3 regions of the Vallitalea okinawensis genome follow, and region 1 is predicted to be linked to each of the others. Evidence: riboswitches for the same ligand, from Rfam matches in the RefSeq annotation. Region 1 holds a riboswitch; each other region holds the start of a gene.
The links. Region 1 has a riboswitch for thiamine pyrophosphate ahead of C1Y58_RS03660 (energy-coupled thiamine transporter ThiT). Riboswitches for the same ligand answer to the same signal wherever they lie in the genome.
Positions count from the first base shown of each region.

Region 2: another riboswitch for thiamine pyrophosphate. It lies ahead of thiW (energy coupling factor transporter S component ThiW); the one in region 1 lies ahead of C1Y58_RS03660 (energy-coupled thiamine transporter ThiT).
Region 3: another riboswitch for thiamine pyrophosphate. It lies ahead of thiT (energy-coupled thiamine transporter ThiT); the one in region 1 lies ahead of C1Y58_RS03660 (energy-coupled thiamine transporter ThiT).

Region 1 covers NZ_PQDH01000001.1:788,734-792,952, reverse strand. Annotated here, with positions in the region: gene C1Y58_RS03675 (helix-turn-helix domain-containing protein) at 1-750, shown strand, start outside; gene C1Y58_RS03670 (sugar phosphate isomerase/epimerase family protein) at 916-1,860, shown strand; gene C1Y58_RS27225 (hypothetical protein) at 1,897-1,953, shown strand; gene C1Y58_RS27220 (hypothetical protein) at 1,971-2,039, shown strand; TPP riboswitch at 2,110-2,220, shown strand; gene C1Y58_RS03660 (energy-coupled thiamine transporter ThiT) at 2,340-2,951, shown strand; gene tenA (thiaminase II) at 2,951-3,634, shown strand; gene thiM (hydroxyethylthiazole kinase) at 3,628-4,219, shown strand, end outside.
Region 2 covers NZ_PQDH01000002.1:833,473-837,691, reverse strand. Annotated here, with positions in the region: gene C1Y58_RS08770 (glycoside hydrolase family protein) at 1-40, shown strand, start outside; gene thiC (phosphomethylpyrimidine synthase ThiC) at 110-1,423, opposite strand; gene thiE (thiamine phosphate synthase) at 1,456-2,082, opposite strand; gene thiW (energy coupling factor transporter S component ThiW) at 2,069-2,572, opposite strand; TPP riboswitch at 2,723-2,830, opposite strand; gene udk (uridine kinase) at 3,078-3,695, shown strand; gene C1Y58_RS08745 (DUF6597 domain-containing transcriptional factor) at 3,732-4,219, opposite strand, start outside.
Region 3 covers NZ_PQDH01000009.1:126,696-130,914, reverse strand. Annotated here, with positions in the region: gene C1Y58_RS20735 (carbohydrate ABC transporter permease) at 1-617, shown strand, start outside; gene C1Y58_RS20730 (TSUP family transporter) at 738-1,502, shown strand; TPP riboswitch at 1,822-1,919, shown strand; gene thiT (energy-coupled thiamine transporter ThiT) at 2,012-2,656, shown strand; tRNA gene C1Y58_RS20720 (tRNA-Leu) at 2,815-2,898, shown strand; gene C1Y58_RS20715 (ACT domain-containing protein) at 3,034-3,519, opposite strand; gene C1Y58_RS20710 (hypothetical protein) at 3,894-4,219, opposite strand, start outside.

The sequences.
Region 1 (4,219 bases):
ATTAATAAGGCAGAGGAGAAATGGAGTTTTTGGGAGCATCTGCATCACTCCAATGAATATGTTTATATAAGAAAAGGGGCAGTGAAATATTGGTGTGATGACCAAGAACATATTGCACATGCAGGAGACTTTTATATCATCCATCCTGGTCAAAAACATAGGGAAGTAAGTTATATAGAACCCTTAGAATTTATCTATTTGAAATTTAGATATAAGCAAATGGATCAATTAAGTCATCCTCAAGAGCAAATCATCAGAAATGCTGATAAAGATATTGTAACCTTAATGGAACAGATCATTATTGAACTAGAAGAGCAAGAACTCGGTACGAAACAAATAGTAGAAGCTATTATTTTACAATTAATTTGGCGTGTCAAAAGAAGATTAAACCTAAACAATGATTGTGATCAGGTAAAAATTGATAGCAAAAATATTATCGTTCAGGAAGCTATTGAATATATTAAAAGTCATCAACATGAGAAGATTACAGTCAAGCAGATTGCAGAAAACTGTAATGTATCTACAGATTATTTGGCCCATATTTTTAAAGAAATCACAGAGTTTTCACTTCTGCAATATGTGGATCATATTAAAATGGATGAAGCAAGTATAATGCTATTGAATACGGATATGAACATCAGACAAATTGCGTATGAATTAGGTTATAATGATGCTTTATATTTCTCAAAGAAATTCAAGAAATTCTTTAAGCTTTCTCCAACTGACTATCGAAAACAGAATATGCCATAAGGTCAACAGAATAAGCCATTTTCTTTCCTAAAGGTAGATGTATAATTATTTTAATGATTGTTCACCTACTTTTGGGTTTATTAACAAAAATCATTTTTAAACCCTAGATGTAGAAAAAAATATTAAACACTAAAGGATATAAAGTGTATTGAACGGGGGATATAAATGATTAATAATTTCTCTTGCTCCTCTTCATGGAATGTGCATAAAGCTGAGATGAAAGATTTCTCAGGATATGATATGTTAAAAGAAATTAAAGAGTTAGGCTTCAATCAAGTGGAGTTAAACTATAATGTAACTGAACAAATGATAAGAGAGATGTATCCACTTATCGAATCAGGACAAATGACGGTTTCAAGCTTACATAATGTATGTCCAAAAGCATCACCAGAATTTGGACCATCTTCAGTATTTTTAGGGTTTGAGGATAATGACAAAAGGAGACAAGCCATTGAATATACCATTAGAACTGTTGAATACGCAAACAGGTTGGATGCAGAAGCCATTGTCATTCATTCAAGTAAAGTTATTGTATGTCCAGAAGATGATGGGTATTATAATGATAAGCTTCGTCGGGTATATCTTAATGATGGAGTAGAGTCTCAAGCATACAGTCAATTATTTGAAGAAGCTATTTCACTTAGGCAGAGATTTAATTTAGTACATACAGAATTAATAATCAATAGTTTAGAAGAGATATGCAACTATATGGCTAAGAAGAACATACATGTGAAATTAGGGTTGGAGAATAGAGCCAATTACCATGAAATACCTAACTCCGATGAATATGAAATGATTTTCACAGGTTTACAAGGAGCACCTGTTTATATGTGGTATGATATTGGACATGGAGAAATGTTAGACAGGTTAAAGACTTTTGATGGGCACAAAGTACTGGAAAAATATAAGGATAAATTGTTAGGGGTTCATATTCATGATCTTAATGAGAACTTTGAGGATCATTTTGCTCCTTATACGAAAAGCAACGTATTGGATAATTATCTTGAATACATTCATACTGCTCAGATTAAAGTTCTAGAGCTCTGTCAATACAATACACCTGAGATGATAAAAAGTGGAGTAAGTGAACTTATACGAAGGCTCAATTAAAAGAGAGTATGGAAGTGTACATCACCTTATCAATTTATTGAAATCATGTGTTGCCCAGGTGGCTGTTTAAGCGGTGGAGGGCAGATTTCTTAGAAAAACCAAATAGCCATGTGGCACATGAAATTCTTCATACACACTATGTGGATCGTGGTCGATATAATGAAAAGGAGAATGATTAAAAATACCAGATTTAAATTTTGGGAGAAAGGCTTGATACATGATTAAAAAAGAGGTATAATGAACTATAATTTTATATATAAGGGGAGCTTGTGTAATCAGGCTGAGAGTACATCTAATACGATGTAGACCCTCTAACTTGTATGGGTAATGCCAGCGTAAGGAAAATATTATGACCGTGTTTTTAAAACGTGTTGCCTTTGGTAGCGCGTTTTTTCTTTTGTCTTGGATTTCCCTGACTTATTTAGTGGTATTCCTTTTATATAAAATTTTAATATGAGATATAGAGAGGGAGATCATTTTTGAATAGTGCAGTTATTATTGCAATTCTACTGACAAGTGCAGTCTTTTTCGTTAGCATACGTCAGCTCATTGGCATTCAATTTAATGCTAGATTACTGACACGTGTAGGACTTGTTTCCGCATTGACCATGGTGTTATACACCATTAAACTCGTACCCTTTCCACAGGGCGGAGGATGTAGTTTACTTTCAATTTTACCTATTATGCTTTTAGCCGTATTATTCGGCACAGAGGAGGCTTTATTATCAGCCATTGTCGTTGCATTCTTAAAAATTATTGTGCAGCCACCCTATTTTATCATGCAACTGCCTCTTGATTATTTTGGGGCTATGATGGCAGTAGCGTTTGTGCCGATGTTTGGAACGAAGAGTAAAGTGAAACTAGGGTTAGGTGCAGGACTTGCAGTGACATTATCAACATGTTTTAGTATTCTTTCAGGGATTATCTTTTTTGGAGAATTTGCTCCTGAAGGAATGAATACTTGGTTGTATTCAATAGTTTATAATGTAACAGGTTATGGTGTTGAAGCTGCCTTAAGTGTTTTAGTGTTATTATTGCTATCAGCTAATAATTTTGCTAAGTTAAGCGTTTTAAGAAAGAAGGTGATTTAATGACCTTTTCATGGCGTTTAGTAAATGATCAACGTGTTCAGGCTTATTATGAAAAATATTTAGATCATCCATTTGTAAAAGGGCTGGGAGAAGGTACATTGTCACGTGATAGATTTAAACAGTACCTTATTCAAGACTCGCTGTACTTAAAGGACTATGGTAAAGTCTATGCTGGTGCATTTCTGTTGGTGGACCGGATTGAAGATTTACAGTTCTTGCACAGTTGCATCGGTGTGGTGGTTTCTGATGAAACCAATATGCATACCCAGTATTTGATGGATTATGGTCTAGATGTTTATAAAGTGGATAAGGACCCGGTTTTGCCAGAGAATAGAGCTTATCTAGATTACATGCTGAGTTTCTTACCAACAGGGAATGTGAAAGAAATATTTATGTCAGCATTGCCATGTACCCTTACCTATGAACATATCGGGAAAGCGCTTAAAGAAGGTTATAAAGATAACTTGGAAAGTAACTATTACAAGGCGTGGATAGAAGCTTATGCAGGAAAAGAATTTGAAGAGTTTAGTTTGGAATCTTGTCGATTATTGGATCGGATTTGTGAAGGTATTTCTAAAGAGGAAGAAGAACATCTTATTCAGATCTTTTTGACATCCTGTGAATATGAAATGGCTTTTTGGGATATGAGCTATAAAATGAATGAAGGAGAATACTCATGTTAAAAAAAATGATGACAAATCTTAGAGAAAAAACGCCTCTAGTTCATAATATCACCAACTATGTAACAGTAAATGATTGCGCTAATATGGTTTTAGCAACAGGAGGCGCACCTTTGATGGCAGATGATGCGAAAGAAGTTGAGGAGATTGTAGCCATTAGTAGTGCTCTTTATTTAAACATTGGTACACTTAATACAAGAACAGTAGAGTCCATGCTGTTAGCAGGTAAAAAAGCAAATGCCCTAGGAAAACCTATCGTTTTAGATCCTGTTGGAGTGGGTGCTTCTACACTGCGTAATGAAACAGCAGGTCGCTTATTAGAGCATTTTAAAATTGCTGTTATTAAAGGAAATAGTTCAGAAATTCGTGCCCTTTATAACAATGCAAAAACAACCAGTGGTGTGGATGTTCAAGAGGAAGATATGATAACCGATGATACATTGAACTCATCTATTACCTTTGCAAAAAAAGCTGCTTTAAAGTTTGGTAGTATTGTTGTGATCACCGGTTCATTGGATATTATCACTGACGGTAAAAAAGTGGCATTGTGCCGAAATGGACATACATTAATGGCACGAATAACAGGAA
Region 2 (4,219 bases), on a different contig from region 1:
AGTACTTAAGAGTACGGATTTATTAAGTTGGTATAGCTAATGGATAACTCCAAAAGATTAACCCTACCTAAGTGATTTTTTAGGTAGGGTTATATGAATATTATCTCATTTAGGCATCATTTCTTAGTATATTAATATCTTCTCCATCCAATACTTTATTGACATTACGAATGGCACACATTTTACCGCACATGGAACAGGTTTTTTCATCTTCAAGTTTAGCGTCCTTACGATAGCGACGAGCTTTTTCGGAGTCAATAGCTAAGTCAAACATCTTGTCCCAATCCAGTTGTTGTCTTGCATGGCTCATAGCATTATCCCAAGCTCTAGCACCTGGAATTTTCTTTGCAATATCACCAGCATGAGCGGCTATCTTTGATGCGATAATACCTTCTTTCATATCATCTAGAGTAGGTAACCTTAAATGTTCGGCAGGCGTTACATAACATAAGAAATCGGCACCTGAAGAAGCTGCAATAGCTCCACCAATTGCACCAGTAATGTGGTCATAGCCTGGGGCTACATCTGTTACTAAAGGGCCTAATACATAGAAAGGTGCATTATGGCATAGCTTTTTCTCTAATAGCATATTAGCCTTAATTTCATCTAATGCCATGTGGCCAGGACCCTCTATCATAACCTGAACATTCTTAGCCCAAGCTCTTTTTGTTAATTCACCTAAAGTAATCAGCTCTTTAATCTGGGAAGCATCAGTGGAATCTGCAATAGAACCAGGACGACAAGCATCACCAAGGCTGATGGTAATATCATATTTAGCACAAATGTCTAATAGCTCATCATAATATTCATAAAACGGATTTTCATTACCTGTTAATTCCATCCATGCAAACATCAGTGAACCACCACGCGATACAATATTGGTTAGTCGTGGGTTTCTCTTAAAAGTTTCAGCACTTTCTCGATTCATACCTGCATGAATGGTAACGAAGTCTACACCATCTTGACCATGTTTATCAACGACATCAAGAAACTCTTTAGCTGTTATGTCTTTCAATTCTTTTTCATAAAAACCAAATGCATCATATACAGGTACAGTACCAATCATGGCTGGAGACATATCAACGACACGCTTTCTGAACTCCTCGGTTTTTCCGTAATTACTTAGATCCATAATGGATTCTACATGCATGTCAATAGCCGTTTGTACTTTCTCAAGTTCTTTTTCGATGTTATAGCAATCTTTTGAAATTCCAAGGTTGACGTTAATTTTCGTTTTACAGCCTTCTCCAATACCTTCAGCACTAATACTTGTATGGTTCTTATTAGCTGGTATGACGATAGTTCCCTTTGCTATCTTTTCTCTAAGTGTATTAATGTCCATATTTTCTTTGTTAGCAACAATTTTCATTGCTTCAGTTACGATGCCTTTTTTAGCAGCATCCATTTGAGTTGAATATGTCATGGTATTATCTCCTTTTATATCATAATAAAGATTTAGTTTTGTTTCTTTAATAAAGCATTAAATTTCTTAACTTCTGTTGTAGGATTACTACAATTTAATATGGCAGAAATAATAGCAGCACCGTCTAAAATCTTTAAATACTCAGAAGTTAAGTTATTGGGTGTGATACCACCAATTCCATAGATAGGTATATCTTTAATGGTAGCTCTAATCTCTTCTAATACGATTAAAGAGATTAACTTAGTATTGACTTTAGTGGATGTGTGGAAAAGTGCACCTACACCTACATGGTCTGCACCAGCCTTTATGGCATCATAAGCTTCTTGGCTGTTATGAACAGATGCTCCTAAAAGCTTATCAGGTCCAAGAAGTTGTCGAGCGATATCTAAAGGCATATCACTCTGACCCAGATGAATGCCATCAGCATCAATGCTTAGTGCGACATCAATTCGATCATTAATAATGAATGGAACTCCAAATTCATGGCATAATTTTTTTAGTCTGCTTGATTCTTCATATTGGACTCGAGTATCAGCATACTTATTTCTGTATTGAAGAACATCAATACCTGCTTCAAGACAGAGTTTCACTTTTTTCTCCAACAGATCAAATGGTATTCGATGATCTGTTACGAGATATAATTGTTTATTTGAGTTCATAGCGTTTCAACTCATTTATTTTCTTTACTGGTATACACTTCATAACAATAATCGCTATGAGTGATCCAGCTACTGTGCTGATGATAAAAGGTGGAATGAAGAAGAAAGCACCATAACTACTTCCCATAAAGATATTAGCGATTGGAATAGCTATTAATGCACCCAATAATCCAGTTCCAATGATTTCTCCTATGGCTGTTATGTACATGTTTTTGAAGTAGTGATGAAAGATACCAGCCAATAACGCTCCAACCATACTACCAGGGAAAGCTAATAGGGATCCCATTCCTAACAGGTTACGAATTAAAGAAATGAGAAAAGCATTTAAAACCGCATAAAATGGTCCAAGAAATATAGCTGATATGACGTTAATAAAATGTTGGATAGGAAAACATTTTGAGACACCTATTGGTATGTACAGTTGGCTAAGTGCTACACCAATAGCAATAAATAAAGCTGAAATGGTAATTTTACGTGTATTTACCTGCATTGAAAACCCTCCTTTGTCAATACTTAATCACATGATGACACTGAATGGTTATCTATTAGTTGAGTGGGTAAGAAAGCATGGTTTCATACAAATAAATATAAAAAGACAAATATAAAAAGCACAACTGTAGAGTTGTGCTTATAAGTCAGAAATAATTATTATATGCTTCCCTACGCTGGTATTAACCAGATCAGGTCAAGGGTCAAAGAATTAAGTTCTTTATCTCAGCTGGCATTACCAGCCCCCCTAGCGATTCTTATTAAGTTTTCAATTGCATCATAACATAGATTGATTATTTAAGCAAGATATATTGGATGTATTTACTAGATAATTCATGCAAAAATCCGAATGAATTTTGGTTGTTTGCTTATATTGAGTGTAAATTCACTGCATAAGTTAATAATATATTTAGAAATATTATTCTTTTGACAAAGTGCAACTTGACTGATAAAATTATAGAGATGTTTAAATAGATATTAACAAATACCTAATGGAGTGGTGAAATTTGAAAGATACGATTATCATAGGCATAGCTGGGGGGACCGGCTCTGGTAAGACAACTTTAGTAAAAAAGCTAACTGAACAATTTGGAGAGAAAGTTGTGACATTATGTCATGATTACTATTATAGAGCACATGATGAATTATCACTGGAAGAGAGAGCAAGACTGAATTATGATCATCCTAATGCATTTGATACAGATATGTTAATTCAGCATCTCAATCTATTAAAAAAAGATGAATGTATTGAACGACCAGTATATTCTTTTGTAAGTCATAATCGCATGGAAGAAACAGTCAATGTGCAACCTTCCCGTGTTATTATCGTTGAAGGTATTTTAATTTTTGAAAACAAAGAACTTCGAGATGCTTTCGATATTAAAGTCTTTGTTGATACAGATTCAGATGTACGTATTATCCGCCGTTTATTAAGAGACGTTAAAGAACGCGGTAGATGTTTAGATGCTGTTATCGATCAATATCTAACAACAGTTAAAATCATGCATGAAGAGTTTGTTGAACCAAGTAAAAAGTATGCTGATATTATTATCCCAGAGGGTGGCTATAATAAAGTTGCTTTATCTATGCTTATTGATAAAATAAATGCACTATTATCGGAATAAATAGAGGGTGGCTCTGACGCCACCCTCTTTCTATGTCTATTCTTTATATTCTCTTGGTGTAATGCCTAAAATTGATTTAAAATCATTGATCATATGGGGTTGATCTGCATACCCTAGCTTTGCTGCAAGATCAGCCCAATGAGGAGTAGAATCCATTTCTAATTCCTTATTTAGTTCCTGCAACCTGAACATGCGTATGATCCACTTAGGATTTACGCCTACATAGGTATCAAAATCTCTTTGTATACTTCTAATATTCTTATTGAAGTTTTTAGCAACCATATCAACAGAAGTTATGGACTTATTTTCTCGTATATAGTTGATAACTTTTTCTACAAATAAACCTTTATTATCTACTGGATGTGCGTAGTTAAGTAAGAGATTTTCCATATATACAACCTTTTCTTCAGTGCTATTCAAATCCTTCAGATTTTCCCATTGAGTAGGTTCAAGTATTTCACCAATTTGGATTTTTTGATTTGTAAATGTACTCATTTTTACCTTTGTCAAGTTGTTAAAAGCAC
Region 3 (4,219 bases), on a different contig from region 1:
CCAATACATTCTTTATAGTCATTACATCGACAATTGCGCAAGTATTATCTTCTTCAGTGGTGGCTTTTGGCTTTTCAAGAATTAAGTTTGTAGGAAGAAAGATTTTCTTTGCATGCATGATTTTGACTCTAATGCTTCCTAACCAAGTTTTGATTATACCTCAATATATCTTATTTTCAAAATTGGGATGGTTAAATACTTATGCACCCCTTATATTACCCTCATTTTTTGGTGTACCATTCTTTATCTTTATGATTATTCAATTCATCTATGGAATACCAAAGTCTTTAGATGAATCAGCCAAAATAGATGGATGTGGAAAGATTCAAATTTTCGGTAGGATTATATTTCCACTATTAAAACCAGCATTAATAACATCAGCAATTTTTTCATTTTATTGGAAATGGCAAGAGTTTTTAGCTCCATTACTTTATTTACAAAATGCGAAGAAGTATCCTGTATCCTTGGCACTTAAAATGTTCGCTGACCCAAATTCAGTTTCTAATTGGGGAGCCATGTTCGCAATGTCTGTATTATCCTTAGTACCTCCATTTGCTTTATTTATCATCTTCCAGAGGTATTTGGTAGATGGAATCAGTACAACAGGAATTAAATAAGCGTGATAAACCTAAAATACTCTACTTTTTGTTGATATACTTTATCCTGTATACTTTCTTCCATGGCTAAGTTATAATAACAGATAAGGCAACATGTATACAGGATAAGGGGGAAACAAAATGGATATTTCATGGGTACAATTAGGCATTATTTGCCTCTTAGTCTTTTTCGCAGGACTAGTGGATTCCATAGCTGGTGGTGGTGGGTTAATTTCCGTACCAGCCTACTTTTTTGCAGGTATACCAGCACATTTTGCTTTAGGTACGAATAAATTCTCTGCAGCTGTAGGTACATTTCTATCTACTTTGCGCTTTATAAAAAATAAAAGATATCACTTGCAGGCGGCATTGGTATCCATAGTCAGTGCATTCATTGGATCAGCTTTAGGAGCACGACTTGTATTAGAGATGGACGAAAGAGTTATACAAATCGTTTTAGTTATTACATTGCCTGTTATAGGAATATATCTGATGACTAAAAGAGGTTTTGGTAAGGAGGAGAAGAAGAACTTGCCCATGGCAAAAGTTATCCTTCTATCCATATTGTCGGCGTTCTTAATAGGTGCTTATGATGGATTCTATGGTCCAGGAACAGGGACGTTGTTGATCCTATTCTATACAGGGTTCATAGGATTTGACTTGACTACAGCATCTGGTAATGCAAAGATCGTCAATCTAACCTCTAATATAGCTGCGTTAATTACCTTTATCATCCATGGTAAGGTACTTTTCTTTATCGGCATACCAGCAGCCATCTGCAGCATGGCAGGACACTGGATCGGTTCAGGGTTAGCTATAAAGAACGGTGCAAAAGTCATCAGACCCGTCTTCATAGCAGTATTCGTTGGTTTAATGCTGAAAATTGTTTACGATATTTTTATGTAACTGCGTATTTGTTATACAATAAGAGTAGTTAAGATGTTTATGGAGTAGTGAATTGCAGATCGTTCGGATTAATGGCTTAATGAAGATTTTTTAATACACAACAAAGAATAATTTGATATCGAAAAGAATGCAAGGTGTTCTATGGAGCCGCGAACCATGGACGGTGAGCCCAGCTGTCAAAGACATGGACGTCTTCCCAGCTGGCGTAATAGAATTCCTTGCATTCTTGACCCTATTAGTAATATGCAAATAGAGTTGTTTTACAAAGTCTATTGACTAAAAAAAGTGAATACACTATAATGAAAGCAAAGAACATGAATAATGGAGCTAGGGGAGTCTTCGGACTGAGAAGTATATTACTGACCCTTATTACCTGATCCAGGTTATACTGGCGTAGGGAAGCGGATATTTTATAAATTAGATATTTCAAGCCTTCCTTAACAGGAAGGCTTTTTCGTTGCTCTTTTGTCTCAGTTCTTTATAATGAATTTTTGAGGAGGGCATGTTACATGCAAGCATTTTTTGATTCTATTATGGGTAAATCCGTAATGGGTATATTAGCAGTCATTATCTTATTTCTTGCCGTAGGTATCGGCAACAGTAGAAAAAGGTTTAATACTAAGGTATTAGTTTATTCAGCTGTAGCACTTGCACTTGGTACGGCATTATCCTTTGTGAAGATTCCAATTCCAACATTATTCCCATTGGTGAACGGTGGTTCAGCTACTTTATTAAGTATGTTGATGGTTGTATTAATCGGTTATTGGTTTGGTCCTGTTCAAGGCCTATTATCAGCAATGACATACGGCTTACTACAATTGATTCTTGGACCCTATGTTATCCACCCTGTTCAGTTAATTTTTGATTACATCTTAGCATTTGGTATGCTCGGATTATCTGGGTTCTTTAGAAAAGGTAAATATAGTTTAACAATAGGTTATTTAGTTGCTGTAAGTGGACGTTTCGTTTTCGCTTTCTTATCAGGCTATATCTTTTTCGGTGAATATGCGCCAGAAGGCATTGGACCAATATTCTATTCAGCTTACTACAACTTAAGTTATTTAGTACCTGAAGCAGTTATTACAATAGCTTTATTAATGCTTCCACCAGTAAGAAGTGCTATTAAGCAGGTGGGTAAAGCTGCAATGAATTAGAGAACGGAGATCTTAAATAGAAAGTCTGAGAGTATTAGCTCTTAGGCTTTCCTTGTAAACTGCTACTTCTTTTGATGATTGGAAAATATTTTTTTATTGAAGTGCTTGACAACTATAATAGGCTATGATAAGATAAATATCGTCTTCAAAATAAATATGCGGATGTGGCGGAACTGGCAGACGCACTAGACTTAGGATCTAGCGCCCTTGGCGTGGGGGTTCGACTCCCTTCATCCGCACCAATCAAAAAGAGCGATTAATATCGCTCTTTTTACCTATGTAAAAAAATGAAAAGTGACTATAAAATAAGCCTTGTAAGATCATCTTACAAGGCTGTTATTTTGGAATAGGAAAGTTCGTGTTTTGCTCTTAGTGATTTACTCTACAGTTACTTCAACATGGTCAAAGTAATTCAATATAGTATCTACTACTCGTGTTTCATCTGAAGCAAAGATAAGATAGCTGATATCAACTTCAGAAGTGGTGATTAACTTAATCTCAATTTCTTCCTCAGACAATAAGTCTAATGTTTTTGCAAAGACACCAGGTGTATGCTTCATGGCATCACCGTATAAAGAAATCTTACTATTAGTTGAATTAACATCCAAACGAAGATTCTCAATATATTTTTGTTTTAATTCATTAATGATCTTAATGGCTTCGTTTAGATCTTCATCATGTATGGTAAAAGAAATACTTATACTCTCCTTGTATGGTGGAGTCATGCTAATCATATCTATGTTTAACTTTTCTCCTAGTGCATTAAAGATTTTTGAAATAATTATAGCATCGGAAGGTGCATTGGCTAAAGTAATTAATGTCACATCCGGTGTGATGGTAAGATTAGTAATAACATCTTTCATTTTGACACCCCTCTTATTATTATGTATCTATTTTTGTCTTATGTGAAAGTTCTCTGAATTGAGTGGATGAAATTGAAGCGTTTTCATTCACACCAAGGAGACTTTCCTAATCTACAAACTTCCTATGGAAGATGTAGCGCAGCTACTTATAATTATATGTCTTATCTGACTTGTTCTCAGTACTGTGCAAAGGTTATGACATATGGAATATGAAGTCAATTTTTATGCATCTAATTTAATATTCAGACAAGTTTGGTAATTGTTATTCCTATTATACATGAATAAGGCGGGCTTTACAACAACATTAAGTATTTTACTATAATTTACACTCTACCTATGGTTATTTTGTTAACAAAGCGAAAAACTCCTCTCTGCTAAGCTGCAGAGAGGAGTTTTTCCATTTGATCTACGATACCATCGATATCATCCATAATCTCTTGTAAGTTTTTAGACTTAATGGGTTTAATGCTCTGAATGAAAGAATCAATCTTCAGAGTTAACGATGGTTCATTATAATACGAAGTCAATAAACAAACCAGAGCGGTATAAAATCCGCCGGTTTTATAGAGCTCTCTAACAGAAAAAATATTTCCGTAAGTTAGATAGATATGCTCCGATAGATGATTTTCTTTTAAAGGTTTAAAATACAATCTCAATACTTGTTCAAGATCATCAGCTTTTTGTGTGGTGAGGCTTATAT